DNA from 3 places in the Thalassobacillus sp. C254 genome. Region 2 is predicted to be linked to each of the others. Evidence: riboswitches for the same ligand, from Rfam matches in the RefSeq annotation. Region 2 holds a riboswitch; each other region holds the start of a gene.
The links. Region 2 has a riboswitch for cobalamin ahead of JCM19033_RS13810 (ABC transporter substrate-binding protein). Riboswitches for the same ligand answer to the same signal wherever they lie in the genome.
Positions count from the first base shown of each region.

Region 1: linked by a shared signal. The riboswitch ahead of JCM19033_RS18215 (ABC transporter substrate-binding protein) and the one ahead of JCM19033_RS13810 (ABC transporter substrate-binding protein) in region 2 are both predicted to bind cobalamin.
Region 3: linked by a shared signal. The riboswitch ahead of cobJ (precorrin-3B C(17)-methyltransferase) and the one ahead of JCM19033_RS13810 (ABC transporter substrate-binding protein) in region 2 are both predicted to bind cobalamin.

Region 1 covers NZ_BAXQ01000026.1:10,143-14,310, forward strand. Annotated here, with positions in the region: partial or broken gene JCM19033_RS18200 (ATP-binding protein) at 1-303, shown strand, start outside; gene JCM19033_RS18205 (bifunctional 2-polyprenyl-6-hydroxyphenol methylase/3-demethylubiquinol 3-O-methyltransferase UbiG) at 466-1,197, shown strand; cobalamin riboswitch at 1,277-1,472, shown strand; gene JCM19033_RS18215 (ABC transporter substrate-binding protein) at 1,704-2,717, shown strand; partial or broken gene JCM19033_RS18220 (FecCD family ABC transporter permease) at 2,698-3,737, shown strand; gene JCM19033_RS18225 (heme ABC transporter ATP-binding protein) at 3,760-4,168, shown strand, end outside.
Region 2 covers NZ_BAXQ01000014.1:81,686-85,853, forward strand. Annotated here, with positions in the region: gene JCM19033_RS13800 (DUF2243 domain-containing protein) at 1-315, opposite strand, end outside; gene JCM19033_RS13805 (hypothetical protein) at 635-976, opposite strand; cobalamin riboswitch at 1,109-1,307, shown strand; gene JCM19033_RS13810 (ABC transporter substrate-binding protein) at 1,617-2,288, shown strand; gene JCM19033_RS25965 (ABC transporter substrate-binding protein) at 2,305-2,622, shown strand; gene JCM19033_RS13815 (iron ABC transporter permease) at 2,727-3,758, shown strand; gene JCM19033_RS27565 (ABC transporter ATP-binding protein) at 3,758-4,036, shown strand; gene JCM19033_RS27570 (ABC transporter ATP-binding protein) at 4,051-4,168, shown strand, end outside.
Region 3 covers NZ_BAXQ01000023.1:11,284-15,451, forward strand. Annotated here, with positions in the region: gene thiE (thiamine phosphate synthase) at 1-557, shown strand, start outside; gene JCM19033_RS17255 (DUF3243 family protein) at 654-965, opposite strand; gene JCM19033_RS17260 (DUF4190 domain-containing protein) at 1,070-1,366, opposite strand; cobalamin riboswitch at 1,531-1,723, shown strand; partial or broken gene cobJ (precorrin-3B C(17)-methyltransferase) at 2,091-3,642, shown strand; gene JCM19033_RS17270 (sirohydrochlorin chelatase) at 3,656-4,168, shown strand, end outside.

The sequences.
Region 1 (4,168 bases), on a different contig from region 2:
CATAACGCCATTCGTCATACGGAGGCTGGCGGAACCGTGACACTTCGTGTGGAAACAGACGGATCCGGAGTTACTGTGGATGTGGAGGACACTGGATCAGGTATACCAGAAGAAGACCTGCCCTTTGTGTTCGAACGTTTTTATAAGGCGGATAAAGCCAGAACCCGGGGCCGCTCAGGAACGGGCCTTGGCCTTGCTATCGCAAAGAATATTGTGGAGGGACACAACGGCCAGATTTCTGCTCACAGTAAAGTGGAGGAGGGCACGACTTTTACCTTTCATATACCAAGAGAAGACATTTAAAAACCCCGGAGTTATTTGTCTTCGTAGTGCTGTTGAAAAGAGAATTAGTTTGACACGCAAATAAAGAAGGGAGAGGGCAGCACAGCCTGAAAGCCCTCTCAGTCTTTGTCCTATGAACACTTACAAGCTCTACACAAAAGTTCAGAGAAAGGAGTGGGCACTTTGACAGAATGGTACGAAGAAAGTTTTCAGGAAGACTACCTGAGAATTTATGATCACAGGGATGAACAAAAAGCAGCTCGGGAGCTTGAAGCATTAATGTCCTATATTCCTCTTCAAAAAAAGATGACAGTGCTGGATCTGTGCTGTGGTCATGGACGGCACTGCCGCTGGCTTGCCCGTAGGGATTTTGACGTCACCGGGGTTGATCTCTCAGCTGTATTATTGAAAAAAGCAATTGACTTGACCAGTGACCTTCCTATTAAATACATGCGCGCGGATGTAAGAAATATTCAATTTAGCAATGAATATGATGCTGTATTTAATTTATTTACAAGTTTTGGTTATTTTCCGGATGATGAAGAAAATGAGCTTGTTTTTAAAAATGCCTATCAAGCATTAAAGCCTGGGGGCTGGTTTTTATTTGACTATTTAAATCCACAGTATGTTACGAAAAACCTTGTAGCAGAGGATGAATCAAATAAGGACGGTCTGCACATCAGGCAGCAGCGGAAAATTGACAAGGGGTTTGTTACGAAAACGATTACAATTCACGATAATGAGTCAAAAAGAGAATACCTTGAACGAGTGAAGCTTTATTCTTCAGATGAGCTTAAACGTATGCTTGAAAGCAGCGGCTTCACTATTCAATCTCACTTTGGGGATTATGATGCTTCACCTTACCAAACCGCCACATCTCCTCGACAAATTTTTATTTGCCATAAGGAGAAATAAAGGGAAAATGAAAAATTTGCTGAAAAAGCATCTTTTCAAACAAAAAATATCCTGTATACTTTGAATATGGAGAAAACAAAATACCGTTCACATCTATGGTCAATTTCCTATCAAGGGAAATGTTAAAAGGGAAGCCCGGTGAAAATCCGGCACGGTCCCGCCACTGTATACGCGTGGAACGCCTATCAAGCCACTGTCTGCTAGAAGCAGGTTGGGAAGGCAGGCTGATCCAGAACGCGGAAGTCAGGAGACCTGCCTTAGATGAATATATGCCAGGCCTTCGAGGAAAAGGTGGAAGCAGACGTGGTAACTGCCTTACGGCTGTCTTACAGTGACTTAGGTCATACACATGTATGCTCTCCTTTTTGAAAAAGGGGAGCTTTTTTTGCATCTATAGGATGTTATTGACCAAAGAACAGGAAAAGCTGCCGTATCGAGTCCTTTCACCATTATAGAGAAAGAACGGAAACTAAAAGGAGAGACAAAGAGTGAGAAAACAATGGGTAATGGGTACGTCAGTACTTTTAGTAATGAGTTTAGCAGCATGCGGAGAGACAGAGGATACAGGAGAAGAAGCTGCCGAGGATACGACTGAAGAATCTATGGAAGAAGAGGCAGCTGAGGAGCCGCAAGAAGACACTGATGCCAACGGAGAAGACGGTGCAGAAGCCGATTTTCCAGTGACGATTGAAGATGCTGTTGGTGAAGAGGTTACAATTGAGGAAGAGCCTCAAAGAATTGTCAGCTTGATTCCGAGCAATACAGAGACTGCTTTTGCATTAGGAGCCGGAGATCGCATTGTGGGAGTTACTGACAACGATACATACCCGGAAGAAGTGAATGATATTCAGAGTGTAGGCGGGATGGAATTCGATGTGGAAACCATTTTGTCATTAGAGCCTGATCTTGTTCTGGCTCATGAGTCATCCGCTCACTTCAGTGAGGAAGGTTTCAATCAATTGCAGGAGGCAGATATAACCGTTTTATTTGTAAATGAAGCTTCTGGCTTTGATGATGCTTACGATTCAATTGAAATGATCGGTGCGGCCACAGGGACGTATGAGGAGGCTGAAACGCTTGTAGCTGAGATGCAGGAAGGTGTTAACGAGCTCCAGGAACAAGCCCAGGAAATATCCGAGGATGAAAGACAAACAGTCTGGCTTGAGGTGGGGCCGGCTCCAGAAATTTATACTACTGGTACAAACACCTTTTTACATGAGATTCTGGAAATGATCAATGCTGAAAATGCTGCCCAAAATGAAGAGGGGTGGGTTCAGTACAGTGAAGAGGATGTTATCGCCTTAAATCCCGATGTGATCATTACAACCTATGGTTTTTATGTGGAAGATCCTGAAGAAGAAATTCTTTCACGATCAGGCTGGAGTGACATTCCAGCTGTAGAAAATGAAAGAATTTACGATGTACATGCAGATAAAGTTACAAGACCAGGACCTCGTTTAGTAGACGGTGCTGAAGCAATTGCTGAGCTGGTTTATCCTGATGTCTTTAACAACGAATAAAAAAAAGTGGGCTGCTTATGGAGGGAGTGTTCTCTTCCTTTTTGCAGCCCTTATTATTGGTATTTCAATTGGCAGTATTGGAATTCCTTTTTCAACGACAGTGATAGTTCTTCTTCAGGAAGGTGCCGGGATACCACTAGGCGCTGACATCGATTCCGTTACGCGAAACATTATTTTGGATATCCGTCTTCCTCGCGTAACTCTTGCCCTTTTGGTAGGGGCGTCTCTAGCCATGGCAGGATCTGCTTTTCAGGGATTTTTAAAAAATCCCTGGCAGATCCATTCACACTGGGTGTATCATCCGGGGCTGCTCTTGGTGCCGTGATTGTTCTTTTTCTTGGGCTTTCTCTCCCGCTGATCGGAGCTTTTACTCTTCCTTTTGTCAGTGTGGTATCCGGATTTTTGACTCTTTTTCTAGTCCTGTTTTTTGCCAGGATTGTGCAAAAGAATTTAGCTACAGAAACTATTATTTTAGCCGGAATTATATTCAGTTCCTTTCTAGGATCGTTGATGTCTCTTTTGATTGCATTAACAGGTGAGGAACTTCGCCAGATCATTACCTGGCTGATGGGGAGTGTATCAATGAGAGGGTGGAGTCATGTCCTCCTTATGCTTCCTTTCTTTATAACAGGAGCTGTTATTTTGTTTGCAAACAGCAGAGAACTGAATGCAATGGTTTTTGGTGAAGAGACAGCTAAAACGTTAGGAGTAAATACAGAAGCAAGAAAGATTTCCATCCTACTTGGAGCATCCTTGTTAACAGGGTCAGCAGTAGCGGTCTCAGGAACGATTGGATTTGTCGGGCTGGTTATACCTCACCTGGTCCGTCTGTTGTTTGGAGCTGACCACCGTCATCATTTACCGTTATCGCTACTGATAGGAGGGGGATTTCTCGTATTAACAGACATGGCAGCAAGGACTCTGATTGCCCCGACGGAACTCCCTATTGGTGTATTAACAGCAATCATTGGTGCTCCTGTTTTTGGATTGCTTCTCCTGAGAGAACGCAAAAAGCTTTAAGCAGAAAAGGAGGTGCAGAAACGTGCTGACGATTGAACATATCTCCGGTGGTTATACAAATAAAGAAGATGTCGTAAAGGACATTAACCTTAACATTAACAAAGGGGAAATCTTTGGAATACTAGGTCCAAATGGAAGCGGAAAGTCCACGTTATTAAAAATCCTTCATGCCGCCCTTCCTTCCTCTTCAGGAAGAGTTCTTCTCGGTGACAAGGATATTATGGATTACTCCTCGAAAGAACTGGCAAAAAAAATGGCGGTACTCCCCCAGCATGCAGAAACTGCCTTCTCCTATAGTGTCAGACAGGTTGTGGAGCTTGGGAGATATCCTTATCAAAAGGGGTGGCTTGGTTTAACCACATCAGCTGATGAAGAAGTCATCCACCAGGCAATGCAGGAAACGAATGTCCTTCACTTTGCGGAGAAGTCGG
Region 2 (4,168 bases):
AACGAGCAGAAGTTCAATAATAAAAGCTTCCGGGCCATATGTAAGACGATGAAGATGAAATATCCAATGTATGACGATAATATCAAACGTCGCAAAAAAGCCTGAGGCAATGAGGACACCATGGAAAAAAGAAGGCGGAAAGAAACGCCAGGAGATAAAATAAAAAAGCAATGTGACTGCTCCGGCAAAAGCCAAAACCCCCAGCCTTTCTCCCGTCGTTTGGGCAGGAAACCCAAAAGCTTGAGCCTGATATTGATGAAACAGCAAGTCTACAAAAAAAACACCAAAGAAGTAACTGATGAAGCGAGTCAACATGGTACCTCCTTTCTCTTGTTACTATTTACCTGTGCTTACATTTAATTTTCACATCCCCCTTAAATCTTTTCTTTATCTTTTCCGGCAATCCTTCATGCATTTCGATCACTTACCTGAATATGGATTGATCCTCTGGCAGGAACATGAAATAATGTTTTGAACAAAAGAAGAAATACTATTTGATAACCTGATAACAGGCTTTGTCCGGCAGTGAAATACAACGATGATAAATGTCTACGCGTGGTATATACTGGACGACATTTACAATCTTCATGACACCAAAAAGGCTGCCCCGTTAATGGGACAGCCGCAGAAGACACTAATCTATTTTTACTAACTCTACAGGTCCGTGGTCATCACAGTGGTCGCCATGTACATGGTGCAGACGTCCATTGACAAGAAAGTCATAGTGATCGCCATGAGGAACAACCTCGTGACCGCAGTCATCATTGTGAGTACATCCGCAGTTCATGGGGGCACATTCGTCAGGGTTACTTTCTGTTACTGAAATTTTACATTCGTCCCAGTGGCCGTTGTGCTCGCGATGAAGGTGACCGTCATGAACATAATCAATATGGTCACCATGTTTAATTTTAGTGTGCCCGCAAGACAAGCTGTGCTCGTGGGAATGTTTTTCATGAACAGAGTGATCGTGCGCCATTCCTATTACCTCCTTTTTATTATTATTTCACCTTTTTAAACTCATTATCCGAAACAGACGAACATAAAACTTTAGATTGGGATAAGAGAAGATGGACAAGGCAAGGAATCAATGATACGATTTACTAAAATTATACATGCAATGGAAATAGGTGCAAGGCAAATACTGCCTGCTTAATAGGGAAGTCCGGTGAAACTCCGGCACGGACCCGCCACTGTAAGGGGGCCAATGTAATGATTGGCTTTCTCGAGTAATCTCACTGGGTAACACCGGGAAGGGACGAGAGGATAACCCCCAAGTCAGGAGACCTGCCTATTTCAACATCACTGTTGACCTACGGGAATTAGGGAGGTGGTTAGATGCTGCACCAAAGTGTGCCTTCACTTGAATATACCCTTAATAGGCGTGACAAGCCTTCCAGATATATTTGATGAGAAGTAAGCGTTTCTAACCCGATCCCCGGGGTAGAACCGCTTATTTTTTTGGTAAAGGAGTGGTTGCAGTTAATGAAAAAAGTACACAAGTAACACGCTTTGGTATGAAGAGGAAAGAAATCTTTACAAAAAGAGGAAGTGTCCTTATAATTCAAAATATAAATCGTAATAATTACTATTTATGATTACTGAGGAGGAGAAATAAAATGAAGTGGAGCAAAACATATCCGTTGTCTTTTTTATTGACCGGAACTCTTATTATGGCAGCATGTGGAGCAGAGGGCGATACTGAAACCGGAGCTGCTGAAGCGGAGGCTGATTCTTTGTCCCAGGATGAAGCAGTGGTCATTGAGAACAATGGGGAAGAACTTACATTTGAAGAAGCACCCCAGCGTGCAGTGACATTAAACCAGCACGTAACAGAAGTTATGCTCGCTCTAGGGCTTGAAGACCATATGGCAGGGACTGCATATTTAGATGACGGCATACATCCTGAATACCAGGATGCCTATGAGAGTGTACCTGTTTTGGCAGATCAATACCCTTCCCAGGAGCCTTTTTTAAATGTTGAACCTGATTTTGCTTACGCAGGATGGGAAAGTGCTTTTACAGAGGACAATATAGGAACCTTTACTCAGCTCCTTGAGTACGGGATCACCCCTTATCTTCATGAGTCTTCTTCAATGATTGGCCCGACGCTTGATGATGTATATCAGGATATTACTAATATAGGCCAGATATTTAGAGTGGAAGAAAGAGCTGAGGAATTAATCTCTGCTATGGATCAGCGGATTGCTGACGTTCAATCGCAAATAGACCCGGATACAGATGATCCTTTAAGGTATTTGTATATGATAGCGGGGAACAAGAGCCAATGACTGGCAGTCAATTTTTATGACAAACTTAATTGAAATGGCAGGCGGGACTAACATATTCTCTGATGCTTTGGACCAAAACTGGGGGAACGTAAGCTGGGAAGCGGTGATTGAGGAGGACCCTGAATGGATCGTTATTGTTGATTACGGGGAAACAACAGCAGAGCAGAAAAAAGAATTTTTGTTATCATATGATGCCTTGGAAAGTGTGACAGCAATACAAGAAGAGAATTTTGTAGTCGTTCCCTTATCTGCTGCTGCTGAAGGAGTCAGAGCTCCTGAAGCGTTTGAGTTGATGGCAGAAGGATTTTACCCGGATATAGCTAACGAAAATTAGGGGACTTTCTTATGAGCGGTATAGCAAAAACTTATGAGACCACCCCTTTACCAGGGAAAGATAAAATGGAGGAGAAACAGCTAAAAAGGAATAAAGTTACCTACATGCTTTGGCTCAGCGGTCTTCTAGGATTACTGTTGATATCGATAACTGCAGGGGTAATGCTGGGACCAGTTGCTATTTCCCCTGAAGCAGTATGGGGAATCATTGTTTCGAAGGTTCCGTTTGTGAATGCATGGATCACATCCGAGTGGACTCCTGCTCATGATCACATCGTTTGGGATATCCGCTTGCCCAGAGTGCTTTTGGGCGCTGTTGTAGGAGCAGGACTCTCAATTGTAGGTGTGGCTATCCAGGCCCTTGTTCGAAACTCCCTGGCCGACCCTTTTATTCTCGGTGTGTCTTCAGGTGCTTCTGTTGGAGCTACCTTGGTGATTCTGTTTGGAGCTTTCAGTGTATTTGGCCAATATGCTCTTTCACTTGCTGCGTTTTTAGGAGCATTAGTTTCCATTGTTCTGGTTTTTTTGTTAGCGCAAGTAAATAAACGAATTTCTACTGCGAGGCTCCTTCTAGCCGGCATAGCCATTTCTATGATATTGAGTGCAGTGACGAGCTTCATTGTTATTTCTGCGCCTAGAGAAGAAGGAATTCGAAGCGCTCTTTACTGGTTGATGGGCAGTTTAGCCGGAGGAACCTGGGGGAACCTGTGGATTCCTTTAGCTTCTCTTGTTATTGTGTTTCTTTTTCTTTGGTTTCAATCACGTTCATTAAATCTTCTCCTTATGGGAGAGGAGACGGCAGCTACGTTAGGGATGAATATTGATCAATTCCGAAAGATCCTTTTAGTTATTACTGCTCTTCTTACTGGGGTTTTGGTAGCTGTCAGTGGAGCCATTGGCTTTGTAGGGTTAATGATTCCCCATATTGTGAGGCTGCTTATCGGCTCAGACCATAAAAGGGTGCTGCCGGTCAGTGCTTTGCTTGGAGCTGTATTTCTAATATGGGCTGATATTGGAGCAAGGCTGATTGCTGCACCGGAGGAAATGCCTATAGGTATTCTAACCGCCTTATGCGGAGGACCGTTTTTTATTTGGCTCTTGCGAAGAAGTACATACTCGTTTGGGAGTGAATCATAATGCATGTAAAAGTAGAAGATCTTTCAAAAGATTTATCAGGTGAAAAAATACTGCAAAATATTAATTTACATGTAGATACAAATGAATTTGTCGGGATTGTGGGACCTAACGGCAGCGGGAAATCTACGATGTTAAAAAGCATTTATCGGCACCTTAAGCCTGACTTTGGCGTTGTGGAAGTAAACGGTGAAAATATATATAATTGGACGGCTAAAAAAACGGCGAAACATATGGCCGTTGTCAGCAGGAGTCAAGTGTTCCGTTTGATTTTTCGGTAAAAGAAATGGTACTTATGGGCAGATCCCCTCACAAACGTTTTCTGGACAGAGATAACATAGAGGATGAAAAAATTGCAGAAAAAGCATTATCAGAAGTGGGGATGCTTTCGTTTTCCAGAAGAAGCTTCGCCT
Region 3 (4,168 bases), on a different contig from region 2:
TAGTAAAGGAAGCAATCGCAGGCGGGATTACTCTTTTTCAATACCGTGAAAAAGGAGAAGGTTCAAAAGCAGGTGCTGAAAAGGAAGAGCTGGCACGTAAATTGCAAGAGATCTGCCGGCAGAATGGAATTCCTTTTATAGTTAATGATGATATTGATTTAGCGGTGCAACTTAATGCAGACGGTCTTCATATTGGACAAGAAGATATTGGAGCAAAAGAAGCAAGAAAAATGATGGGTGATAAAATTCTGGGGGTTTCTGCATATACGATTGACGAAGGCCTGGAAGCCGCAGAGCACGGGGCTGATTACCTTGGTTTAGGGCCTATATATGCGACAGGTTCTAAAGACGATGCTGCTGAAGAAACGGGTCCTCAAGTGATCACTCTGTTTCGTAAAATGGGGATCAAGACACCGATTGTTGGGATTGGTGGAATTTATGAAGATAATATCGACGAAGTGATGAAATCAGGAAGCGACGGCATATCAATAATTTCAGCGATTGCTTCTGCACCAAGCCCCTTTGAAAGTGCAAGAAATTTGAGAAAAAGAAATTGAAAATTACCTGTAGATAAAGGGATAATATATGTAAAAACAAGCAGTATTCTGGTACCTCCAGAGAACTGCTTGTTTTTTATAGCTGTGACTTTGCCATTAACCAGCTTTCTTCGCTAGTTTTACCAGGACGTGAGCCATTTTATGCTTTTCGTCATCCTCAGCTACCTGCCACATCTCTTGTAATAGCTTTTCTTCTGTATTTTTAGGTGATTCATGGTTTTTGAGGTATTCTGCTACACGCTCAGCGCCTTTTGCCATTTGCTCTTCACTGAGGCCTAGAGATTCACCTTTTTCTACTTTTCCTTTAAGGTATTGCTGGAACTCACTAAAGCTTTCTAAAATGTCTTCCTTTTTGTTTTCGGACATGTTGTCAAGTTTTTCTTCGGCTTGTTTCTTTGGATCTGCCATCTTATATTCCTCCTTAAAGTAATTATGATCCTCTAATTCCCATCCTTGGGCAATCTAAACGTTTATATCACAAATACTACTAATTACCGTGTCAGCAAGGAGGACTATAGCGTCAGCATAGCTGCAGCGAGCGCCATGAGTATCACTGTAAGAACGAGAGCTGCTACACTGCAGGCGATACCGCCAATTGCGAGTCCCTTTCCGGACTCTCCTCTTCTTTTGATCTCCCTTATTGATAAAATTCCAAGAATAAGGCCAACCAACCCTAGAGCAAAGCCGGCTAACGGAATCAGAATAGAAGATACGAGTCCCACTACACCAAGGACCAGGGCTGTAATTGACTTTCCATTTGTTTTTAAAGGTGTTTCTGATGAAATACCGGTTTCTTGTTGATGTGCCAAATTAGTGACCTCCCTTTCTCTTAATTCGTTCTCCTACTCTATTCCTGAATTTTTCTTTTTTAATCTCACAAACAAAAATAGAGTGGAAAAGGATAAATTCCTTAGCAGATAGAAAGCCAAAAAGAGATTGACAGAGAGTGGAGGATCAGATAGCTTTAAAGGAGAAGAATATTAGGGGAAAAGGTGAAAGCTGTTCTAACAGTTTTCTTAAAAGGGAAGACCGGTGTGAAGCCGGCGCGGTCCCGCCACTGTAATTGGGTTGTCTGTTTTGCTGCCACTGTCGGTACAAATCGATGGGAAGGAAGAAACAGATGGAAACCAAGAGCCAGGAGACCTGCCTTTTCAACAACACCAGTAACCTACGGGTCATGGGGGGTGTTAGAGCAGGTTTCCGATTAATTATGGGCTGTTAAAAAGCCGTTTATATTATGCCGGAAGAGCGCCTCTAACCTCCACATGCAGGTTAGGGGCGCTTTTTTGCTGTTTAGTTGTGTATGCGTAGGTGAGTGGTAAATCTTTTAGTGAATTCTCTGTTCAAGGAGTGCTTGTACGATATATCCTGGCTGGGGGATGCGTGCAGCTTTTATAAGCAGTCTGAAAGAGACCAAATGGAATAGAGCCTTTTGCAGTGCGTTCGTCTTTATTCTATATAAGGAGTGATAGTGTGACAAATGAAAAAGGAAAACTTCTTGTCGTAGGTTTCGGCCCAGGAAGTGAAGAACAAATGACATATCGTGCAAAAGAAGCAATTCTTGAGTCAGATTCTATTATTGGCTATAAAACATATATAGATTTAATTAAACCATTGCTTACCGATCAGGACATAGTAAGGACGGGAATGACTGAAGAAGTAAGCAGAGCACAGGAAGCAGTCAAGCAGGCTGAGCAAGGAAAAACAGTGGCTGTCATTTCCAGCGGAGATGCTGGTCTATACGGCATGGCGGGATTAGTTTATGAAGTGTTAATTGAAAAGGGATGGAAAGAGGACGAAGGCGTAGAAGTAGAAATCATTCCTGGGGTATCTGCAATCAATTCTTGTGCCTCGCTTTTAGGGGCGCCGGTAATGCATGATGCCTGTACGATCAGCTTGAGTGACCACCTAACCCCTTGGGATTTAATAGTAAAGCGAGTGGAAGCGGCCGCCCAGGCTGATTTTGTCATTGCACTTTATAACCCAAAAAGCGGCAAGAGAACAAGACAAATAGAAGAGACACAAAGGATTTTAATGAAGTATAGAGATAAAGGAACGCCTGTCGGCCTTGTGAAAAGCGCATATAGAGAGCGGCAGAACATAGTGATGACTGATTTGGAGCACATGCTTGACCATGAGATTGGCATGCTTACAACAGTAGTAATCGGAAATAATTCTACATTTTATTATGACGGCAAAATGATTACCCCAAGAGGCTACCAGCGTAAATATACCCTGGGCGAGGAGAAACAAAAGTTAAAACCTGCCAGAGACTAAGAAGTGAGGCAGAGCCATGGGCAATGCATGGGGGAAAAGAAGAGACGGTAACAGCTGCCGAAAGTATAAATGTTAAAGGTCTTGCAGAAGAAGCGTTAAGCAAGCTGGGCACCACTTATTCAGAAAACAAACAAGTATCAGAAGATTCTATCTCGTTTAAGCAAACAGAGATTTTTGAATTTGCGGTTTCTCCGGGAACAGCAAACAAGAAAATAAGCTCAAAACAGCTTCTTCAGCTGACAGAAGTAATCGGGGAAGACGGTGAGGTAGAGTATACACCGAGCCATTACTTCAAAGTATCCCTTGAAACAGATCGTGCACAGGAAATTGTGAAAGAGCTTAAAGAAGCGGGCTGGCTCGTTTCTCCGGTAGGTAATGTGATTCACGTAAAGGCCTGTGATTTTTGTGACGGTGAGAAGCGTGATTCAATCCCATATGCTGAAGAACTACAAGAAGCTCTAGGCGGTATGGTTGTTCCCAAAGTTATGAACATAGGCTTTAATGGGTGCGGCATGGCATGCTACGGCGCAATTACTGATGATATTGGCATTATTTATAGAAGAGGAGCTTTTGATGTATTTTTGGGAGCAAAACGACGGGCAGAAATGCGCATGTAGCACAGCCAGTGGCTGAGGGGATGGAAGTGGACAAGTTAATTCCCCTCATTACAGCTGTTGTAGATGAGTACAAGGAAAAAGGACTGCCTAATGAAAGGTTCCATAAGTTTTTTAAGAGAGTGCAGGAGATCCAAGGGTTTAAGTATCAAGAGATGCCAGTGCCGGTTATCGTAGATAATCCATGTGAATAAGGAGGGAGAAAATATGAAAGCTGTGCTGTTTATCGGACACGGAAGCAAGAAGAAAGAGGGCAATGAAGGGATCATCCAGTTTGTAGATAATCTTAAACAAAAGGTGCCTGCTCCGATTGTGGAGACTTGTTTTCTGGAATTTGCTTCTCCGGGGCTTGCTTCGGGCATTGAAACTTGTGTAAAAAGAGGGGCGACTGAGGTTGCGCTAGTACCTATTATGTTTTTTCCAGCGGGACATTCTAAGATTCATATTCCCCAAGCGATTGATAAAGCAAGAAAGCTTTATCCTTTAGTCCGGTTTCATTACGGGCGGCCGATTGGGATTCACGAAGAAATGTTTCAGCTGTTAAAAGAAAAGCTTCACGCTGGAGTGGAACAAGAAACATTGTATAACAAAGATACCTCTATCTTATTGGTTGGGAGAGGAAGCAGTGATGTAGATGCAAATAGTGAGCTGTTCAAGCTTTCTAGAATTCTCTCAGAAAAGCTGGAGATGGCAGCGGTAGAAGTATCCTTTATTGGAGTG